Regions from separate parts of the Caloramator sp. E03 genome, predicted to be linked through region 3. Evidence: riboswitches for the same ligand, from Rfam matches in the RefSeq annotation. Region 3 holds a riboswitch; each other region holds the start of a gene.
The links. Region 3 has a riboswitch for S-adenosylmethionine ahead of FDN13_RS11465 (methionine ABC transporter ATP-binding protein). Riboswitches for the same ligand answer to the same signal wherever they lie in the genome.
Positions count from the first base shown of each region.

Region 1 (4,361 bases), 830 kb from region 3:
AGAGCAAGGGCTGAAGTTTCACCTATACATCCTCCAACGTGACCGATAAAAACATCAAACAATGATGGGAGAGCAGATCCACCCTCTTTTAATATTCCAAGTGGTGTTGCGCTTGATACTCCATCAACCACCCATGAAGTCATCTGAACTGGCCATGATGCTAATAAAAATGCTCTCGCAGCAAGGGCAGGATTCATGAAATTCTGTCCTAATCCACCAAAAAACTGTTTTACAATTATTATTGCAAATATTCCTCCAACTACTGGAATCCAAAGTGGAACTGTTGGTGGAAGATTAAATGCAAGTAAAAGCCCGGTTACAGCAGCACTATAATCTCCTATAGTTATCTTCTGCTTTGTTAGTTTTTGCCAAACATATTCAGAAAGAACACATGATGCAACTGATACAATCATTACAAATAATGCCTGAATTTTAAAGAAATAAATGCCAGCAGCTGCAGCTGGAAGTAGTGCAATTATAACATCTCTCATAATCCCCTTAATAGTATCATTTGAACGAATATGAGGGGAAGATGAGACCGTAAATTTCATTTCAGCCATAATATCCCTCCTATTTAGCTTTTCTTTCTATTTGCAAGTATTGTTCTCTTTGCCGTACGGAAAGACTGAACAAGGTGTCTTTTTGCCGGACAAACAAAGGAACAACTTCCACATTCTATACAATCCATTCCATGAAGTTTTTCAAATTGCTCTAAATCATTTCTTAAAGCAAAAGAATTTAATGTTGCTGGTAGTAAATTCATCGGGCATGCCTCAACACACTTACCACATCTTATGCAGTTAAATTCCTCTGGGATAGCAGCTTCTTCTTCAGTTAAACATAATATTGCAGAGGTGCCTTTAACAACTGGAATATCTATGGAAAAAACTGCTGTTCCCATCATGGGACCTCCTGCAATTATTTTTGCAGGCTCTTTCTTAAATCCACCGCAAGCTTCAATAAGTTCTCTAAACGACATACCAAGCCTTACATTAAGATTTTTAGGTTCAGCAATAGCACCGCCCGTTACAGTTACAATTCTTCTCATAAGGGGCCTTCCTCTAAGAACAGCTCTTTCTATTGCAACCATTGTTTCCACATTTTGAACTATGCATCCAACATCTGCAGGAAGCTTTCCTGATGGAACTTCTCTTTTTGTTATTGAATATATAAGCTGTTTTTCTGCTCCTTGAGGATATTTAGTCTTTAAAACTTTAACTTCTATGTTCTTTTCATCTTTCACTATCTTTTGTACTGCTTCAATCGCATCCATCTTATTATCTTCTATTCCAATGTATCCTTTAGCTTCTGGGAATAAATGAAGTGCGATTTTTAGACCATCCACAACTCTTTTAGTTTCTTCAAGTAAAACTCTGTGGTCAGATGTAAGATATGGCTCACATTCTGCAGCATTTACAATTATTGTATCTATCTTCTTATCAGGAGGTGGTGCAAGTTTTACGTGAGTTGGGAATCCTGCTCCTCCCATACCTACAATACCAGCTTCTTGTATTATTTTTAGTATTTCTTCTTTTGTAAGATTCTTATAGTCCTCTCTTTTTTCCATACCTTCTACTTTTTCATAAAGTCCATCGTTTTCTACGATAACAGAAAGTACCTTTGAACCATTTGGATGAAGTACTGGTACAACATCTTTAACAGTTCCTGATACACTACTGTGTATTGGAGATGAAACAAATCCCTTAGCTTCTCCAATTTTTTGCCCCAGTAATACCCTATCTCCTTTCTTTACTATAGGTTCACATGGAGCACCTATATGCTGTATCATTGGAAATACAAGAATCTGTTTTGGTAATAAATATTCAATAGGCTTATGTTCTGTAAAGTGCTTACCATGAGGTGGATGCACCCCTTTTTTAAATGTTAGAACGCTCATAACAAATCCTCCATTCTTTTTTGAAAATGAAGCACATCTAATGTTAATCCCATCCAATACGGTGACAACATTCGACCATACAATTTTTATTTTATATTATTATAATAGCCATTGCAACATAGTTATTTTATTAACTAAATGCATTATGTTTTAATTTTCATACAATAAATGCTATACTTATACCATGCTTAATTTATATATCAATATTAAAATATGCTTCTGTATCAATTCCTATAATAAATAGTGTAATTTTGCATTTTAAATAAAAAACTACTCTTTTAAGTTGTAAATATTCAAAAAGTAAACCTTAAGTTTATATGATGTCTGCATATAAAAAATACTTGACAAAGTTATAAAGTAATGCTAATATTGAACAAAATTATTTATATTAAATTCTCATCAAGAGAGGTCGAGGGACTGGCCCAATGAAGCCTCGGCAACCTACAGGCTCATTTGCCTGAAAGGTGCCAATTCCTGCGCTTGATAAAACAAGCGAAAGATGAGAGAGGAAGGCTCTTATTAAAAGTACAATAACCTCTTTCATCATACTATGATGAAAGAGGTTTTATTTTTGGTTAATAAAATTTTATATAGAAGGAGAGATATATTATGAGTAAAAGAGAATTAAAATTTGACACGTTGCAAGTTCATGCAGGTCAGCAACCAGATCCTGCAACAGGTTCAAGAGCTGTTCCAATTTATCAAACTACATCTTATGTTTTTAACGATTCAGATCATGCAGCTAACTTATTTGCTTTAAAAGAATCCGGAAATATATATACAAGAATGATGAATCCAACAACTGACGTCTTTGAAAAAAGAATAGCAGCCCTTGAAGGAGGAGTTGGGGCTTTAGCCGTAGCATCTGGATCAGCTGCAATTACTTATGCAATTTTAAATATTGCTAGCTGTGGAGATGAGATAGTATCTTCCAACACCCTTTATGGAGGAACATATAACCTATTTAATTATACATTATCAAAATTAGGAATCAAAACTATATTCGTTAATTCCGATGACCCTGATAATTTTAAAAAAGCAATTACTGAAAAAACAAAGCTTATATACATTGAAACAATAGGTAACCCAAAATAAACCTTGTTGATATTGAAGAGGTTGCAAAGATAGCTCATGAAAATGGAATTCCTCTTATTATTGACAATACTTTTGGAACTCCTTATTTAATAAGACCAATTGAGTTTGGTGCAGATATAGTAATTCATTCTGCAACGAAATTTATAGGTGGTCATGGAACATCAATTGGTGGTGTAATTGTTGATTCGGGTAGATTTGATTGGGCTGCAAGTGGTAAATTTAAAGGTTTGTCAGAGCCTGATCCAAGTTATCATGGAATTAATTATTATGAAACTTTTGGAAAACAAGCTTATATTGTAAAAGCAAGGGTACAACTATTAAGAGATACAGGAGCTTCAATTAGTCCATTTAATTCTTTTTTACTTTTACAAGGACTTGAAACACTTTCATTGAGAGTAGAAAAACATGTATCAAATACTAAAAAAATAGCTGAATTTTTAAACAATCACCCCCTTGTATCATGGGTTAACTATCCAAGTTTGAAAGGAAATAAATACTATCATTTAGCTCAAAAATACCTTCCAAAGGGTGCTGGCTCTATATTTACATTTGGTGTTAAAGGGGGAGCAGAAGCTGGTAAAAAATTCAGTGAGAGTCTTGAAATTTTTTCACTTCTTGCTAATGTTGCAGATGCTAAATCTCTTGTTATTCATCCTGCAAGTACTACTCATTCTCAATTATCTAAAAAAGAGCAAGAAGCATGTGGGGTTACCCCTGACATGATAAGACTTTCAATAGGAATTGAAGATGTAGATGATCTAATTTATGACATAGATCAAGCATTACATAAAGCAACTCGTTAAATAAACATTAGGATAGGAGTGATATTATTGCTTATAAAAGATATTTTTAATCAAAAAAGGCCTGTTATATCCTTTGAAATATTCCCTCCAAAAAAAGAATATCCTATATCCACTATATATGAAACAATAGAAAAGCTGAAAGACTTAAACCCCGACTTTATCAGCGTAACTTACGGATCCGGTGGAGGAAATAGAGATAGAACTGTTGAAATCGCATCTACCATTAAAAATAACTATGGAATAGAATCTCTTGCACATCTTACATGTATAGCTTCTTCAAGAAATGAAATACAGGAAATTCTACATCATCTTAAAAATAATGGTATAGACAATATTCTTGCACTAAGAGGAGATTTACCAAAAGATTTAGATTCCAATAGCTGTATGTCATATATGTATGCAAAGGATTTAATCTCTCAAATTGTTAAAATGAACGGTTTTTGTATCGGTGCAGCTGCATACCCTGAAGGACATATTGAGTCTGAGAACTTAGAAGAAGATGTTAAATACTTAAAGGAAAAGGTAGATGCAGGCGCTGATTTTCTAATTACACAGCTGTTTTTTGA
Region 1 is NZ_CP040093.1:231,485-235,845, forward strand. It holds gene FDN13_RS01230 (RnfABCDGE type electron transport complex subunit D) at 1-560, opposite strand, end outside; gene rsxC (electron transport complex subunit RsxC) at 575-1,897, opposite strand; SAM riboswitch class I at 2,291-2,403, shown strand; partial or broken gene FDN13_RS01240 (homocysteine synthase) at 2,507-3,795, shown strand; gene metF (methylenetetrahydrofolate reductase [NAD(P)H]) at 3,823-4,361, shown strand, end outside.
Region 1: linked by a shared signal. The riboswitch ahead of FDN13_RS01240 (homocysteine synthase) and the one ahead of FDN13_RS11465 (methionine ABC transporter ATP-binding protein) in region 3 are both predicted to bind S-adenosylmethionine.

Region 2 (4,361 bases), 1.1 Mb from region 3:
GGATTTATTGACATCCACATACATGGAATTGAAGGGCATGATTGTATGGAAGGAAATATTGAGGCAATAAATGAAATATCAAAAGCTTTAATAAAATATGGTGTAACATCTTTCCTGCCTGCAACTATGACTGAGGATTTAAAAAAAATAAGAAAAGCTGTCGAAATAATATCAAATACAAAGTCTAAAGGAACTGCCGGGGCTAAAATCCTTGGAATAAACCTTGAAGGTCCTTTTATTTCTCCATCTATGGCGGGAGCACAAGATCCAAAATACATAAAGAAACCATCCTTTGATACTTTTAAAGATTTAGCTAATGATTATATTAATGAAATAAAAATTGTAACAATAGCACCAGAGGAGGAAGGAGCAGTTGAGCTGATTGCCAATCTAAATAGCATTGGAATAATAGCATCAGTTGGACATACTAATGGAAATTATGACGACTTTATAAAGGGATATAAAGCTGGAATAAAGCACTGCACTCATCTTTTTAATGCCATGACAGGATTTCACCATAGACAGCCTAATATAGTTGGGGGAGTATTTAATAGTGATGTTACTGCAGAAATGATACTGGATGGAGTACATATTCACTTTGATGCTGTAAAAGTTGCTCTTAAAGTTAAAGGGATAGATAAAATAATACTTGTATCAGATGCTATGATGGCATGCGGGCTTTGTGATGGATTGTATAGTCTTGGAGGGCAAGATGTATATGTAAAAGATGGTCAAGCAAGACTAAAAGATGGTACACTTGCAGGTTCAACTTTAACTTTAAGTAAAGCACTTTATAATGCTGTAAATAACCTTAACATCACTTTAATCGATGCTATAAAGATGGTTACTTCAAACCCTGCTAAGCTTCTTAAACTTGATAATGAAATTGGATACATAAAAGAAGGCTTTTACGCTGATATAGTAATATTTGATGATGATATTAACATAAAACATGTTTTTGTAAATGGGGAAATGAAATTTTAATGTAAAATAAAAATAGCCCATTGGGCTATTTTTATTTTAACTCCTCAACTGCTTTCTTTATAGCTTCAACCTTGTCAAGCTTTTCCCATGGAAGGTCTAAATCTGTTCTCCCAAAGTGACCATAAGCTGCAACCTGTCTGTATATTGGCCTTCTAAGGTTTAAATTTTTAATTATTGAAGCTGGTCTTAAGTCAAATACTTTGTTTATAACTTCTACTATCTTATCATCTGGGAGTTTTCCTGTGCCAAAGGTGTCTACTTCAATTGAAACAGGCCTTGCAACGCCTATAGCATAAGCAACTTCAATTTCAAGTTTATCGGCAATACCTGCTGCAACAAGATTTTTAGCAACCCATCTTGCTGCATAAGCTGCTGAACGGTCAACCTTTGTTGGATCCTTTCCTGAGAAAGCTCCTCCGCCATGTCTTCCATAGCCTCCATAAGTATCAACAATTATCTTTCTTCCAGTAAGACCTGAGTCTCCTTGAGGTCCTCCAACAACAAATCTTCCTGTTGGGTTTATATAGTATTTTGTATTCTCATCAAGTAAATTATTTGGCACAACTTTTCTTATAACATGTTCTATGATATCTCTTTCTATTTGTTCTCTTGTAACTTCAGGGCTGTGCTGTGTTGATACAACTATTGCGTCAATTCTAACAGGTTTATCATCATGATATTCAACAGTAACCTGAGTTTTTCCATCTGGTCTTAAATAATCTAATGTTCCATTTTTCCTAACTTCAGCAAGCCTTCTTGAAAGTCTATGAGCCATTGCAATTGGAAGAGGCATCATTTCAGGAGTCTCGTTGCAGGCAAATCCGAACATCATTCCCTGATCTCCTGCACCTATTGCTTCAGCAACATCCATTTCTCCTTTTTTAGCTTCAAGGGCTTTATCAACTCCAAGAGCAATATCTGCAGACTGTTCGTCTATTGATGTTATAACTGCACAGGTATCACAGTCGAATCCATACTTTGCTCTTGTATAACCTATCTCTTCAATCGTCTTTCTAACAATCCTTGGAATGTCAACATAGCATTTTGTTGATATCTCTCCCATAACAAGAACCATTCCAGTTGTTACAGCTGTCTCGCAAGCAACTCTTGCCTCTGGATCCTGCTCTAATATGGCATCAAGTACCGCATCAGAAATTTGGTCGCATATTTTATCTGGATGACCTTCAGTTACCGATTCTGAGGTAAACAATCTTTTAACCATTTTTCTTCCTCCTTTATGTATAATAAAAAACCCCTTCTGTTAGAAGAGGTCTATTTTTCAAGAACCCTCATCTTCCAGAATACATAGATCCTGCTGGAATTGGCACCTTTCTTTTGCAGGTTGCCGGGTTTCATCGGGCCAGTCCCTCCACCTCTCTTGATAAGAGTTTAATACATATTAATTTTTACTAAGCAATAGTATCATAATAAATTAAATATGTCAACGGTATTGTTAGAAACTTATTTTTCTCCATTTTTGATTTTTGAGGACGGTTAGTGTGAAAATGTCCATTTACAAAAAAGGAAAAAAGTACAAGCCAAGGGACGGTTACTTATTTTATACACAATATCTGCAAAATTAGGGGTACATGCATAAAATATTTTATCTATTATTTAATATAATAAGTAACCGTCCCTGCTGTTGCCTTTGACAAGCCTAAAACTTTTTCATGTCGTCGTTGTGGCTACTTTTAGTCATGACCTGTTACTTATTATTTATAAATAAATAATAAATTAACCTCATCCCCTAAAGGTTATTATCTTTTAAGACCATTAATAATTTTTTATCTTGCATTAAATTGTCTATGAAGTATAAAAAGTAAGTAACTGTCCCTCTATTTTTTAAACATAAAAAAAGACGCTATATAGCGTCTTTTGGTGGAGGGAGATGGATTCGAACCATCGAAGTCACTGACAACAGATTTACAGTCTGCCCCCTTTGGCCACTCGGGAATCCCTCCTCGTATGGAGCCGGCTATCGGAATCGAACCAATAACCTACTGATTACAAGTCAGTTGCTCTGCCTATTGAGCTAAGCCGGCATATATGGTGGGAACAATAGGGCTCGAACCTATGACCCTCTGCTTGTAAGGCAGATGCTCTCCCAGCTGAGCTATGCTCCCTTTTTGTTTGCCGCACCGTTTAGCGACAATAATTAGTATACATAATATCAAAGCACAAATCAATCCTCAAATATAATTATTATTTTAATTTATATACACCATTCTTAATAATTCTTTTATTATCTCTTATAATCTATGTTATGCTTACATCAACATTTTTTAACTCCTTTATATATTATACTCTCTTCAAAATAAACCAAAGTATATTTTCATGGTAAAACTTTTAATATATAATGCTTATGTAAATCTTTTATAAATAAAATTATATATGTTCCATAAACTATTATAAACTAAATAAGGCGGTGTTAATTTGAAACAAATACTTGGAAGGTTAAGACGTGCAGTTGAAGATTTTAATATGATACAGGATAACGATAAAATAGCTGTTGGTCTATCTGGTGGTAAAGACAGTATGCTACTTTTATATGCTTTAAAGCTATATCAAAGGTTTTCACCACAAAAGTTTGATCTTTGTGCTATTACTGTAAATCTTGGATTCGATGGCTATAACCCATCCCCCCTCATTGACTTTTGTAAAGGCATCAATGTACCTTTAAATATAATAGATACTCAAATTGGAAAGATAATTTTTGAAGTTAGGCAGGAAAAAAACCCTTGCTCTATTTGTGCAAATATGCGAAAAGGTGCACTTAATAATGCCGCAAAGGCAATGGGTTACAACAAAGTTGCATATGCTCATCACTCTGACGATGTTGTTGAAACCTTTTTAATGTCATTATTTTTTGAAGGAAGAATAAATACATTCTCCCCAGTTGTCCATTTAGATAAAAAGGACATTTATGTTATACGCCCCTTTGTGTATGTTGAAGAAATAGATATATACGGTGCAATTAAAAAGCTAAACCTTCAAATTGTAAAAAATCCTTGTCCTGCAAATGGGAATACTAAACGTCAATATTTTAAAGATTTTATAAAAGACATGAGACATGAAATACCTAATATTAAAGAAAACATAATGGGTGCTATTAGTAATACCAAGCAAATAAACCTTTGGGATAAAGAAAAAATAAGAGAGATTTGCAAAAAAAATACTACTCAATAGGAATGTTTATTTCCTTCCCAAAATCATCAAATATGTATCCTGGACCCTCTGATAAATCATAGTTTACTACCTGCTCATATTCATTATTTAAAGTCTCAGGAACGTAAGAATTTTTAAATGTCGTCATAGCAATAACTGTAATGAGAGTAATTATTACAACAAGACCACTTAAAAGTATTCGACGCATTATA
Region 2 is NZ_CP040093.1:1,286,088-1,290,448, forward strand. It holds gene nagA (N-acetylglucosamine-6-phosphate deacetylase) at 1-984, shown strand, start outside; gene metK (methionine adenosyltransferase) at 1,016-2,206, opposite strand; SAM riboswitch class I at 2,271-2,372, opposite strand; tRNA gene FDN13_RS06395 (tRNA-Tyr) at 2,861-2,945, opposite strand; tRNA gene FDN13_RS06400 (tRNA-Thr) at 2,951-3,026, opposite strand; tRNA gene FDN13_RS06405 (tRNA-Val) at 3,032-3,107, opposite strand; gene FDN13_RS06410 (ATP-binding protein) at 3,418-4,170, shown strand; gene FDN13_RS06415 (hypothetical protein) at 4,160-4,357, opposite strand.
Region 2: linked by a shared signal. The riboswitch ahead of metK (methionine adenosyltransferase) and the one ahead of FDN13_RS11465 (methionine ABC transporter ATP-binding protein) in region 3 are both predicted to bind S-adenosylmethionine.

Region 3 (4,361 bases):
TTTATAACTGCAAAATCTACATCGCTTAAAACTCTTGGAAGCTGTGCTGCTTCAAGCTCTTTAAAGTTTAAGTTTTTTGGGTTTTCAACAATATCCTTTGGAGTTTGAGTAAGATTTGTTGCATCTTTAAGTTTAATAAGCCCTTGCTTTTGAAGTAGAAGTAGTGCTCGTCCTTCATTAGTAGCATCATTTGGTATTGCGACTACTGCACCATCTTTAATTTCATCCTTTGATTTAATTTTAGTTGAATATGCTCCCATAGGTTCAACGTGTACCTTTGCCGCAGCTACTAGCTTAATACCTTTTTTATTTGCAAAATCCTCCATATAGGGAACGTGCTGAAAAAAGTTTGCATCAAGCTGTTTATCGTTAAGAGCAGTATTTGGAGTTACATAGTCTGTAAATTCCTTTATTTCAAGTTCAATTCCCTTTTGAGCTAATATTGGCTTTACAACGTTTAATATCTCTGCATGTGGAACTGGTGTTGCCCCAACTACTAATTTTTTTGTTTGCTTATTTGTAGAACTTTCTTTAGAAGAACATCCAGTAAAAGAAAGAATTAATACTAAAATGATTGATAATAGAGAAAATATTTTTTTCATTGAAAAAACCTCCTATCGTTTGTCAAAAATTTTTGATAATAGATTTCCTGTATGCTGTATTATTTCTACAAGAATTATAAGGACTAAAATGGTTGCTATCAGCACATCAGTTTGAAATCTCTGATAGCCGTATCTTATAGCTAAATCTCCAAGTCCACCTCCTCCTATAGCTCCTGCCATTGCAGAATATCCAAGAATATTTATTATTGTAAGTGTTATTCCCAATATCAAAGAAGGCATAGACTCACGGATTATGACTTTAAAGATTATCTGCATAGTTGTTGCTCCCATTGATAGTGAGGCTTCTATGATACCCCAGTTTACTTCAAGAAGGCAGCTTTCAACTATTCTTGCTACAAAAGGGCATGCAGCAATGGATAGTGGAACTATTGCAGCTGTTGAGCCTATTGTTGTGCCAACTATTATTCTTGATAAGGGAAATATTGCTATTATCAATATGATAAATGGTACAGAACGTGCAATGTTTACAATAGTACTGAGAATGCGGTTTAATTTAACATTTTCACATATATGACCCTTTGAAGTTATAACAAGTATTATCCCAAGAGGTAATCCTAAAATAGTAGCAAATAGCGTTGAGAAAAATACCATATATATAGTTTCAATAAAAGATGGATATATTGTTTTAAATAAATCTATTAAGTAAGCATATATATTAGAAAGCTCCACTTTATATCACCTCAACATTAAGTTTAAATTCTTTAAGATAATTCAAAGCTTTGTCAATATCTTCATCTTTACCTGTCAGGTTAACAACAAGATTTCCAATTTGAGTGTTTTGAATAATATCAATTTTCCCTGATATTATATTTGCATCTACATTGAACTTTTTTACCATATTTGAGATAAGTGGCTTTTGAGCATCATCTCCTATAAATGTTAAATTTAATACTTTGCCTTTACTATTAAAGTCTTTAGGGATTTGATTTATAATGTCTTCTTTTAAAAAGTTTTTTGTAGTATAAGATTTTGGATTAGAAAATACATCTATTACACTGCCACATTCAGCAATAGTTCCATTTTCAATTACAGCAACGTTTTTACATAAGCTTTTAATTACTGACATTTCATGAGTTACAATTACTATTGTTATTTTATATTTTTCATTAATGCTTTTTAAAAGGTTTAAAATAGATTGAGTAGTTGAAGGATCGAGGGCAGAAGTTGGTTCATCGCAAAGTATTATATTTGGTTCATTAGCAAGTGCTCTTGCAATAGCAACCCTTTGTCTTTGACCACCTGATAGCTGTGATGGAAAGGAGTTGCTTTTGTCTTCAAGCTCTACAATTTTTAATAGTGCATTTACTTTTTCTTTTATTTCAGAATTACTAACTTTTGATATCCTTAGAGGGAAAGCAACGTTTTCAAAAACATTTAAATTCATAAGTAAGTTGAACTGCTGAAATATCATTCCAATTTTTTTTCTATATTCTCTTATCTGTTTTGAATTAAGGGATGTTATATCCTTCCCATCAATTATTATTTGTCCTGATGTTGGTTTTTCAATGAGATTAATACACCTTAAAAGAGATGATTTCCCAGCTCCACTAAGTCCGATTATCCCAAAAATATCACCATCATTAATTGTAAGATTTATATTTTTTAAGGCCTCAAACTGCGTATTATCTAGAGTATAGGTTTTATTTAGGTCAACAATATTTATCAATTTATTTCACCTCTTTAACATGATAATTACATAAAGTACAAAAATAAAAATTTAACAGGCTAAAACTTATAAATTTTAGCAAAATATTATAAAAATAAATTAAAAACATAAATTTGAGAATGAAAAGAGATTTTGAGGATATGAAGATAATAAAAAAACCTCTTTTCAATGAAAGAGGCTTATTACAATCCCCTCTCATCTCTCGGTATTTCTACCGCTGGAATTGGCACCATGCATAATGCTGGTTGCCGGGCTTCATAGGGCCAGTCCCTCCGCCTCTCTTGATAAGAGTACAATTTATATTCAACTTACATGCTAATTATAAAAAGCAATTGCTAAAATGTCAACTATTTTTTTTATAACATTAGTCTTAAATAGAAATATTAAAAAAATCAAAATTTTTTAGCAGGAAATACAAAGTGTTTGTAGAATACTATAAAAGGTGATAAATGTGGAATGTAATGTATATATAAACAATTTACAGAATAAATTTAGTAGATATTTTGACATTGAAAGGAATATAAATATATCAGGTACAGAAATTGACATGTTTGCTAAATACTTTGAAAGATGTGCAAGGACCTTAATTACTCAAAAGGATGTAATAGATGCTTATGAAAACAATGAAATTTGCTTTATTAAGTGCTATGAAGCTTTGAGTTTAGAAAAGGTATACGAATTTGAAAATTTTTTAAAAAATGCTGTAGCAAGATATGTAAAACCTCACAAGGAACACATGAGCACTTATATAACAGGGGTTATTGTATGTAAAGATGAAATTGATAGCGAATGCGTCAAGGAAATAAAAAAGTTTAAGTACAGCAAAGCATTCAAGTTCTTTTTGCATGGATGGTGTGAAGTAAGGTTTGTTGCAGTTGACCTCTTAAATAACAGTGTTATTACAAATAAGCAGGGTAAGAGCGTAAAAAAGGTGTATCAAATTACACCTTAAAATAAAAAAGGAGGTCTTTATATGAATTCCTTAGTTCTAATCATCTTAGGTATTATACTGTTCTTAGTTGCTTATGTAACTTATGGTTCATATCTTGCTAAGCAGTGGGGTATTGATCCATCAAGAAAGACACCAGCTCATACTTTAAGGGACGATATTGACTATTGCCCAGCAAATGCAAAGGTTCTATTAGGACACCACTTTTCATCTATTGCAGGAGCAGGGCCTATTTCAGGTCCTATACAGGCTGCAATCTTTGGATGGCTCCCTGTATATCTATGGATAGTTCTTGGAAGTATCTTTGTAGGTGGAGTACACGATTGGGGTTCACTTTTTGCATCAATAAGACATGACGGTAAATCAATTGGTGAAATAATAAGAACAAATCTCGGTGAAAAAGGTAAGAAGTTATTTAATATTTTTGCATGGCTGACTCTTGTTCTTGTTGTTGCAGCATTTACTGATATTTGTGCAAGCACATTTGCTTTTAATCCTCAAAAACCAGAAGTACTGACAGGAGCACAGGCAGGTACTGCATCAGTTCTTTTTATATTCCTTGCAATGGCTTTTGGATTTTTTGTTTATAGAAAAAATGCAAATCTTGCAGTATCTACTGTTGTTGGAGTTGCACTTTTATTTTTATGTATCTGGATAGGTTATAGCTTCCCATTCATTAAACTTTCAAAGGTAGGTTGGCAGGTTATACTTATAATCTATATATTCTGTGCATCAACCCTTCCAGTTTGGCTTTTATTACAGCCAAGAGATTACCTTTGTTCTTTCCTTCTTTATGCTATGCTAATAGGTGCAGTTGTTGGAATATTTATTCTAAGACCTTCTATTGTAATACCTGCAACTACAAGCTTTGTTGTAGGATCAGGTGCTAAAGCACAGTATCTGTTCCCGATTCTATTTGTAACTGTTGCTTGTGGTGCTATATCAGGATTCCATTCACTTGTTGGTTCAGGAACAACATCAAAACAGCTAAACTCTGAAAAGGATTCAAAACTTGTAGGTTATGGAGGAATGCTTATTGAAGGCCTTGTTGCTATAGTTGCTTTAATATCTGTTGCTTATGTTGCAAAGGCTGAAGGAACTCCTGCTCAAATTTTTGCATCAG
Region 3 is NZ_CP040093.1:2,387,074-2,391,434, forward strand. It holds gene FDN13_RS11455 (MetQ/NlpA family ABC transporter substrate-binding protein) at 1-602, opposite strand, end outside; gene FDN13_RS11460 (methionine ABC transporter permease) at 615-1,292, opposite strand; gene FDN13_RS11465 (methionine ABC transporter ATP-binding protein) at 1,294-2,289, opposite strand; SAM riboswitch class I at 2,482-2,580, opposite strand; gene FDN13_RS11470 (hypothetical protein) at 2,741-3,241, shown strand; gene FDN13_RS11475 (carbon starvation CstA family protein) at 3,263-4,361, shown strand, end outside.